Linked DNA regions of Cryptosporangium aurantiacum. The main gene of each other region encodes a partner of the protein of the gene in region 2 in a complex. Links are inferred from orthologs where the notes say so. Each region holds a gene or a part of one and is shown on either strand. Other genes may lie near its edges. The genes, in order: dnaB and dnaG.

The links.
Region 1: the proteins of dnaG (region 2) and dnaB are in contact, whole or in part, in a crystal structure (PDB 2R6A), measured with the Geobacillus stearothermophilus proteins. The link is inferred for Cryptosporangium aurantiacum from one-to-one orthologs. Residues at the interface, in WP_049624496.1 of Geobacillus stearothermophilus: Lys456, Leu457, Leu458, Pro459, Ala460, Asn463, Ala464, Leu467, Leu535, Leu536, Ile537, Ala538, Gln544, Glu545, Asp548, Tyr549, His552; in WP_033016901.1 of Geobacillus stearothermophilus: Ser13, Glu15, Ala16, Gln18, Glu91, Leu92, Asp94, Ala95, Val96, Pro97, Thr98, Ala99, Ala100, Asn101, Tyr104, Tyr105, Ile108.

Annotation. Positions count from the first base shown.
Region 1 is NZ_FRCS01000018.1:102,592-105,829, reverse strand. What follows is about bases 41-2,967. They hold dnaB (replicative DNA helicase), read right to left. Parts: upstream 2,229-2,967; coding sequence 852-2,228; downstream 41-851. Other genes in these bases: BUB75_RS37080 (AAA family ATPase), read right to left, coding at 2,606-2,967; BUB75_RS37090 (TetR/AcrR family transcriptional regulator), read left to right, coding at 196-837; BUB75_RS37095 (TIGR03086 family metal-binding protein), read right to left, coding at 41-101. Also shown: more of BUB75_RS37095, read right to left, coding at 1-40; more of BUB75_RS37080, read right to left, coding at 2,968-3,238. UniProt on the Escherichia coli protein: The main replicative DNA helicase, it participates in initiation and elongation during chromosome replication. Travels ahead of the DNA replisome, separating dsDNA into templates for DNA synthesis.
Region 2 is NZ_FRCS01000004.1:164,587-167,787, forward strand. The notes cover bases 312-3,201. They hold dnaG (DNA primase), read right to left. Parts: upstream 2,787-3,201; coding sequence 837-2,786; downstream 312-836. Other genes in these bases: BUB75_RS15145 (hypothetical protein), read right to left, coding at 312-832; BUB75_RS15155 (PhzF family phenazine biosynthesis protein), read left to right, coding at 2,906-3,201. In the rest of the region: more of BUB75_RS15145, read right to left, coding at 290-311. UniProt on the Escherichia coli protein: RNA polymerase that catalyzes the synthesis of short RNA molecules used as primers for DNA polymerase during DNA replication.

The DNA.
Region 1 (3,238 bases), on a different replicon or contig from region 2:
GGCGTGTGGCGGGCCCAGTCGGCGTCGCCGAGCTGCGCTGCCACGGACCGCAGCGCCTGGTGTGCCTGCTCCAGCGTGACCCACTCGGTGGTCGAGGACATCGGGGCTCCTATCTCCGGAACGGAACGTGCTGTTCCGTTCTGGGACCGAGCCTATCGGAATGGATCGTTCCGTTCAAGGGGCTATGCTGACCGCATGCCGAGCACCGGTTTGAGTGGGCGCAAGGCCCAAGCTGCCCGCAACGATCAGACGATCCTCGCGGCGGCCCGCGAAGTGTTCCTGCACGACCCGACCGCACCGATGTCCGCGGTCGCCGAGGCGGCCCACGTCGGTATCGGGGCGCTCTACCGCCGTTACGCGAGCAAGGAGCAACTGCTCCGGACCCTGTGCGCGGCCGGGCTACAGCGATTCGTCGAGATCGCCGAGCACGGGGCCACGGTTGAGGACGCCTGGGAAGCGTTCGCCGGGTACGTCAGCGCCGTGGTTGATTCCGACGTGCATTCGCTCACTGTCCACCTCGCCGGGACGTTCACGACGACCCCCGAACTGAGCACCCTCGCCGGGCGGGCCGCCGAACTCGGCAACGCGCTGTTTCGCCGGGCGCAGGAGGCCGGCGCCCTGCGTCCGGACCTTCACCCCGCCGACGTGCCGATGCTGTTCGAACAGCTCGCCGCCATTCGTTTCGGCGACAACGAACGCACGGCGGCGCTGCGCCGCCGGTATCTCACGCTCCTGCTCGACGCCCTGCGGCCGGAGTCGGCCAGGACGCCGCTGCCCGGCGAGGCGCCGACCCCGGACGAGCTGAGCGGCCGTTGGAGGCCGACAGAGCCCGCGTAACCAGGTTCTTGTGGTCAGACACCCGTGCTCATGTCGACAAATCGACTGAAGTGCCCCTGGAAGGCCACGGTCACCGTGTCGGTCGGGCCGTTACGGTGCTTGGCCAGGATGAAGTCGGCTTCACCTGCGCGCGGGGACTCCTTCTCGTAGTAGTCCTCGCGGTGCAGCAGTAGCACCATGTCGGCATCCTGCTCGATCGACCCCGATTCACGCAGGTCCGACAGCTGTGGACGCTTGTCGGTGCGCTGCTCCGGGCCACGGTTGAGCTGCGAGGCCGCGATCACCGGCACCTCGAGCTCCTTCGCCAGCAGCTTGAGGCCACGCGAGAGTTCCGCGACCTCCTGCTGGCGGGACTCGACCCGCTTGTTGCCGGTCATCAGCTGCAGATAGTCGATGACGACAAGACGCAGGTCGTGGCGCTGCTTGAGCCGCCGCGCCTTCGCCCGGATCTCCATCATCGTCATGTTCGGCGAGTCGTCGATGAACAGCGGCGCTTCGCTGACCTCGCCGATGCGCCGGGCCAGCTTGGTCCAGTCGTCCTCGGAGAGCTGCCCGGAACGCAGGTGGTGGAGCGGCACGCGAGCCTCGGCGGAGAGCAACCGCATGGTGATCTCGATCTTCGACATCTCCAGGCTGAACACCGCCGAGGTGAGCCGGTTGCGGATCGACGCCGAGCGGGCGACGTCGAGGCCGAACGTGCTCTTACCGAGACCGGGACGGGCCGCGACGATGATCAGCTGGCCGGGGTGCAGGCCGTTCGTCAACCGGTCGAGGTCGGCGAACCCGGTCGGGACGCCGCTCATCACGCCACCGGTGGCGCCGATCGCCTCGATCTCGTCCATCGTCGGCTGGAGCAGCTCTTCGAGGACCGTGTAGTCGTCGCTGGTGCGCTTCTCGGTGATCTCGTAGACCGCCTGCTGCGCCATGTCGACGACGTCGTCCACCTCGCGTCCGGCGCCGGCGGCCGAGCCGTACCCGAGCTGGACGATCCGGGTGCCTGCCTCGACCAGGCGGCGGAGGATCGCACGTTCGGCGACGATCCGCGCGTAGTAAGCGGCGTTGGCGGCGGTCGGCACCTGCTGGATCAGCGTGTGGACGTACGGAGCACCGCCGACGCGGGCGAGCTCGGCACGGTCGGCCAGAGCGGCGACGACCGTGACCGGGTCGGCGGGTTCACCGCGGCCGTAGAGGTCGAGGATCGTGTCGAAGACGAGCGCGTGCGCGGGCTTGTAGAAGTCGTTGGAACGGACGATCTCCACGACGTCGGCGATCGCGTCCTTGGAGAGCAGCATGCCGCCGAGAACGCTCTGCTCCGCGGCGAGGTCTTGGGGAGGCGTGCGGTCGAAGTCGCTCGGTGGGGCGTAGGACTCGACCTCGTCGCTGACGGCCACCCGCGTCCCTCCCCGGCACTCCAGCGCCCCCGTCAACCCGGAGCACGTCACCACTGTCGTACCGGATGGGTCCGACAGTTCCCGCTGAGCCGGGTGAGTCGACGATAGAAAGCCGGGGCGGCTGCGGACAAACCGGCCTGTGCACAGGCCTGTGGACAACGTTGTGGAAGACGGGGGGTAACTCTGTGTGGGATCTGTGCAGGAAGGTGTGAACGAGGAAGTATTTTCGGGCCGAATTAGGCCTCTGAACTGCGGAAACGTGCGTCCACCGGGTGTGGACGGGAATTAGTCAGCCCGACACCGTCGACGTTGGTGACGGTGGGTAACGCGCCGCATCGCTGTGTACATGCGCTGTCCACAGCCGAGTGGACACCCGCTCACCGCCGACGGGGAGCCGGCTCCAGAACGATGCGGCGGGCAGTGTCGCGGGTGATCGTGTGGACGGACGCGTAACCCGGCTCGCCTTCCTCGGTCAGCGGGCGTAAGCGTGTCCAGCGCCGCCAGTGGCGCTGCACCGTCCGCGCCGGGACCTTCCGGCCACGGATCCGTTGACCGTCCAGCGACTCGGCCAACGAGACGTTGAGCCACAGCAGGATCGCCGGACGACGAGACAACCGCGCGACGATGCTGAGCAGGCGCCTGGCCCAGCCACGGGTGGCCGTGTCGTGGAGCACGATCGTCTTCCGGCCGGGTAACGCGAGCAGCAGCCGGAGGTAGTGCTCGGCGTAGACCAGCGGACGCCAGATCCGGTATCCGCGCCGGCCGCCGAGCAGGCGCTCCCAGCGCGTCCGGATGTCCTCGGGGTCCCGCACGCTGAACACGCCCCGCGGCGACGTGACGCGCAGCCGGTGCAGCAGCGTGCTCTTCCCTGCGCCGGGGACGCCACCGACGACCACGAACGCGCGGCGCGGCAGCGGAAGCCGGGGCGCCTCACCGGGATCGGGCTCGGTCGGGCCGAGGCGCGCGGGGCCACCGCGCCGAGACGCCCCGCCGCGTGGGGCGCGGGTCGC
Region 2 (3,201 bases):
ACGCCCCACCGTGCAGGGTCCCGTCATCCGAGACACATCTCGGATGCCGGGCCCATCGGTCCGATTAGCACGACACTTCAGCCGACACGGCCAGCGCGTGCCCCGGAAGCGCGTGCCTCAGGCGCGGGAGGCGCGCGCGTCGGCGAGGAGTCCTCCGACTCGGAAGCGCGACGTCTCAGGCGCGGGAGGCGCGCGCGTCGGCGAGGAGTCCTCCGACTCGGAAGCGCGACGTCTCAGGCGCGAGACGCGCGCGCCTCGGCGAGGAGCCCTTCGGCCGACGCGCGGTGCGTCAGGCGCGGGAGGCGCGGGCGTCGGCGAGGAGTCCTTCGGCCTCGGCGCGGGCGGCCGGCACCTCGCGGTCGGCGGGGTCGTCGAACCGGAGTTGCCAGGTCAAACCATCAACGCCCGGCACCCGGCGGGCCAGCACCAGCACAGCGCCACCGGTGCCCAGATCGTGGCGACTGGTGTACGCCACGCTGCGCGTCACCCGGGTCTGCACCTCGGCCGGGAGATCACGTGGCTCGGCGAGCCGCACCCGGCGCACGGGCCCGTCCGCGACGACGCCCGGCTCGATCTCGACGCCCGGCGTGACGACGAGCGCCCCGTCCCGCCACACCGCTTTGTGGATCTCCGCCCAGCCGAGCCGATGCCACTCCGCCCCGTCGCCGGTGCCCTTCTTGGGCGGCAACCAGAGTGCCTGCGTGCTGGCCACCGCCACGGCCTCCGCGGTGTTGGCCCACGCCACCACCCGGTCGTGCGCCTCCAGCGGCGGTGTCACCGGCGGGGCATCCCGGCGCAGTAACCGGTCGAGCACTGTCTTGGGATTCAGCACAGAATTACAGGCCTCCGATCGCCTGTTGCCGCAGGCCGTGCAGGTACTGTTCGAGGGCGACCAGCTCGCCGAACAGCTTCATGTACTCGTCCGCGGCGTCGACGGGATTCACCCGCTGCAGCCTCGACTTGACGGCGACCACTCGACGGACGATGGCCAGCCGCTGCACCTCGTTGACCTGCGCGGCGACGTACCGGGGGTCGAGCTCACCGTCGTTGAACAACCGCTCGACCGCCAACTCGACGACCAGTGCCTGGGCGTCACTGCCCTCGCAGTGTGACACCAGCGCCTGCACCCACTCCGGGCCGGACGTGCCCGCGACCGCACCACCGACAGCGGCGACCGCGCGCCGCACCGCCCGATACGACGGATGGGTGTACGCGTCCTCGCCGACCGCGTCGAACAGCGGCCCGGCCAGCACCGGCTCCTGCACCGCGAGCTTCAGCGCTTCCCGCTCGACGAGCAGCGCGCGATCGTGCGGATCGGGGCGTCCACCGGCCGCCGGGCTCACCGGCGCGGCCGACTCTGCCTCCGGCGAGGTGCCCTGCCGCGGCGCGCGTCCGGGCTGCGTGCCCCGGCCGGCCGGCGTGCCTCGCCCGGCCTGCGCGTTCTTGCCTGACTGCGCCTTCCCGGCGGCTTCGTTCACGGCCTTGAGCACCGGCTCGAGGTCCATGCCCAGGTCACCGGCGAGCTTGCGCGCGTACTCGGGCCGCATCGCGCGGTCCTTGATGCGGGCGACCAGTGGCGCGGCCGCACGCAGCGCGGCCACCCGGCCCTCCACGGTGTCGAGGTCGTAGCGCGCGAGGATCGTCCGCAGGACGAACGCGACCAGCGGCTCACGCCGGGCCACCAGGTCGCGGACCGCGGAGTCGCCGTGCGCGAGCCGCAGGTCGCACGGGTCCATGTTCTGCGGCGACACCGCGATGAACGTCTGGGCGACGAACCGCTGATCGTCCTCGAACGCGCGCACCGCGGCCTTCTGCCCGGCGGCGTCACCGTCGAACGTGAAGATCACCTCGCCGCGGAACTCGTCCTGGTCCATCAGCAGGCGCCGGAGCACCTGGATGTGGTCGGCGCCGAACGCCGTGCCGCAGGTGGCGACCGCGGTGCCCACCCCGGCGAGGTGGCAGGCCATCACGTCGGTGTATCCCTCGACGACAACCGCGCGCTGCTGCTTCGCGATGTCCTTCTTCGCAGCCGCGACCCCGTACAGGACGTGCGACTTCTTGTAGATCGGCGACTCGGGCGTGTTGAGGTACTTCGGCCCGTCGTCCCCGTCGAGCAGGCGGCGGGCACCGAACCCGATCACCTCGCCACCGAGGTCGCGGATCGGCCAGACCAGCCGGCCGCGGAACCGGTCGATCAACGAGCCCGACCGGGCCGCCTTGGAGATACCGCCGGTGACCAGCTCCTCGTGCGTGAACCCGCGGCCGCGGAGGTGCTTGGTCAGCGCGTCCCAGCCGATCGGCGCGAACCCACAGTCGAACTGCCGGGCCGCGTCGGGGCCGAACCCGCGGGCGGCCAGGAACTCGCGGGCAGGCAGCGCCTCGCGGGTGCCGAGCTGCTCGGCGTAGAACTCCGCTGCCGCGGTGTGCGCCGCGATCAGCCGGGCGCGCTGGCCACTGTTGCGCACCGGCGCCGGACCGGCCTCGGTGTAGGTGAGCTGGACGCCGACCCGCGCCGCCAACCGCTCGACAGCCTCGGCGAACGACAGCACCTCGGTCTTCATCACGAAGCTGAGGACGTCACCGCCCTCGGCGCAGCCGTAGCAGTAGTAGACACCTTTGGCAGGATTTACGTTGAATGAGGGGGTCTTCTCGTCATGGAACGGGCACAGGCCCTTGAACGTGCCGCCGCCTGCCGGACGCAGCGTCACCCGCTCACCGATGACGTCGACGATCGCCGACCGTTCCCGCACCAGCGCAATGTCGCTGTCCCTGATCCGCCCCGCCACGGCGTCGAGTGTAAAGCTGAGGCCCGACAATCGGCGGCGCGGCCGATGGCAGAAAACTTTCGATAGTGGGCGTCTCTGCCACTCGACTGAAGGCCTGCCCGCACGTCATGCTCTGCCCCATGAGTATCGAGGTGCATGAGCTGCTGGTTTTCCCAGGCCCGGACGGTCGGGCAGGCAACCCGCTCGGTGTGATCCTGGACGGTGCGCGCGTTCCGGACGCCGACCGCCAGCGCATCGCAGCCGAGCTCAACTACAGCGAGACGGTCTTCGTCGACGACGCCGCCACCGGCGCGATCCGCATCTTCACCCCCGCCGCCGAACTGCCGTTCGCGGGTCACCCCACGGTGGGCACGGCGTGGCTGCTGGCGCAGGAGGGCACACCGGCCACCGCACTCCGCCCCCCGGCCGGCACCGT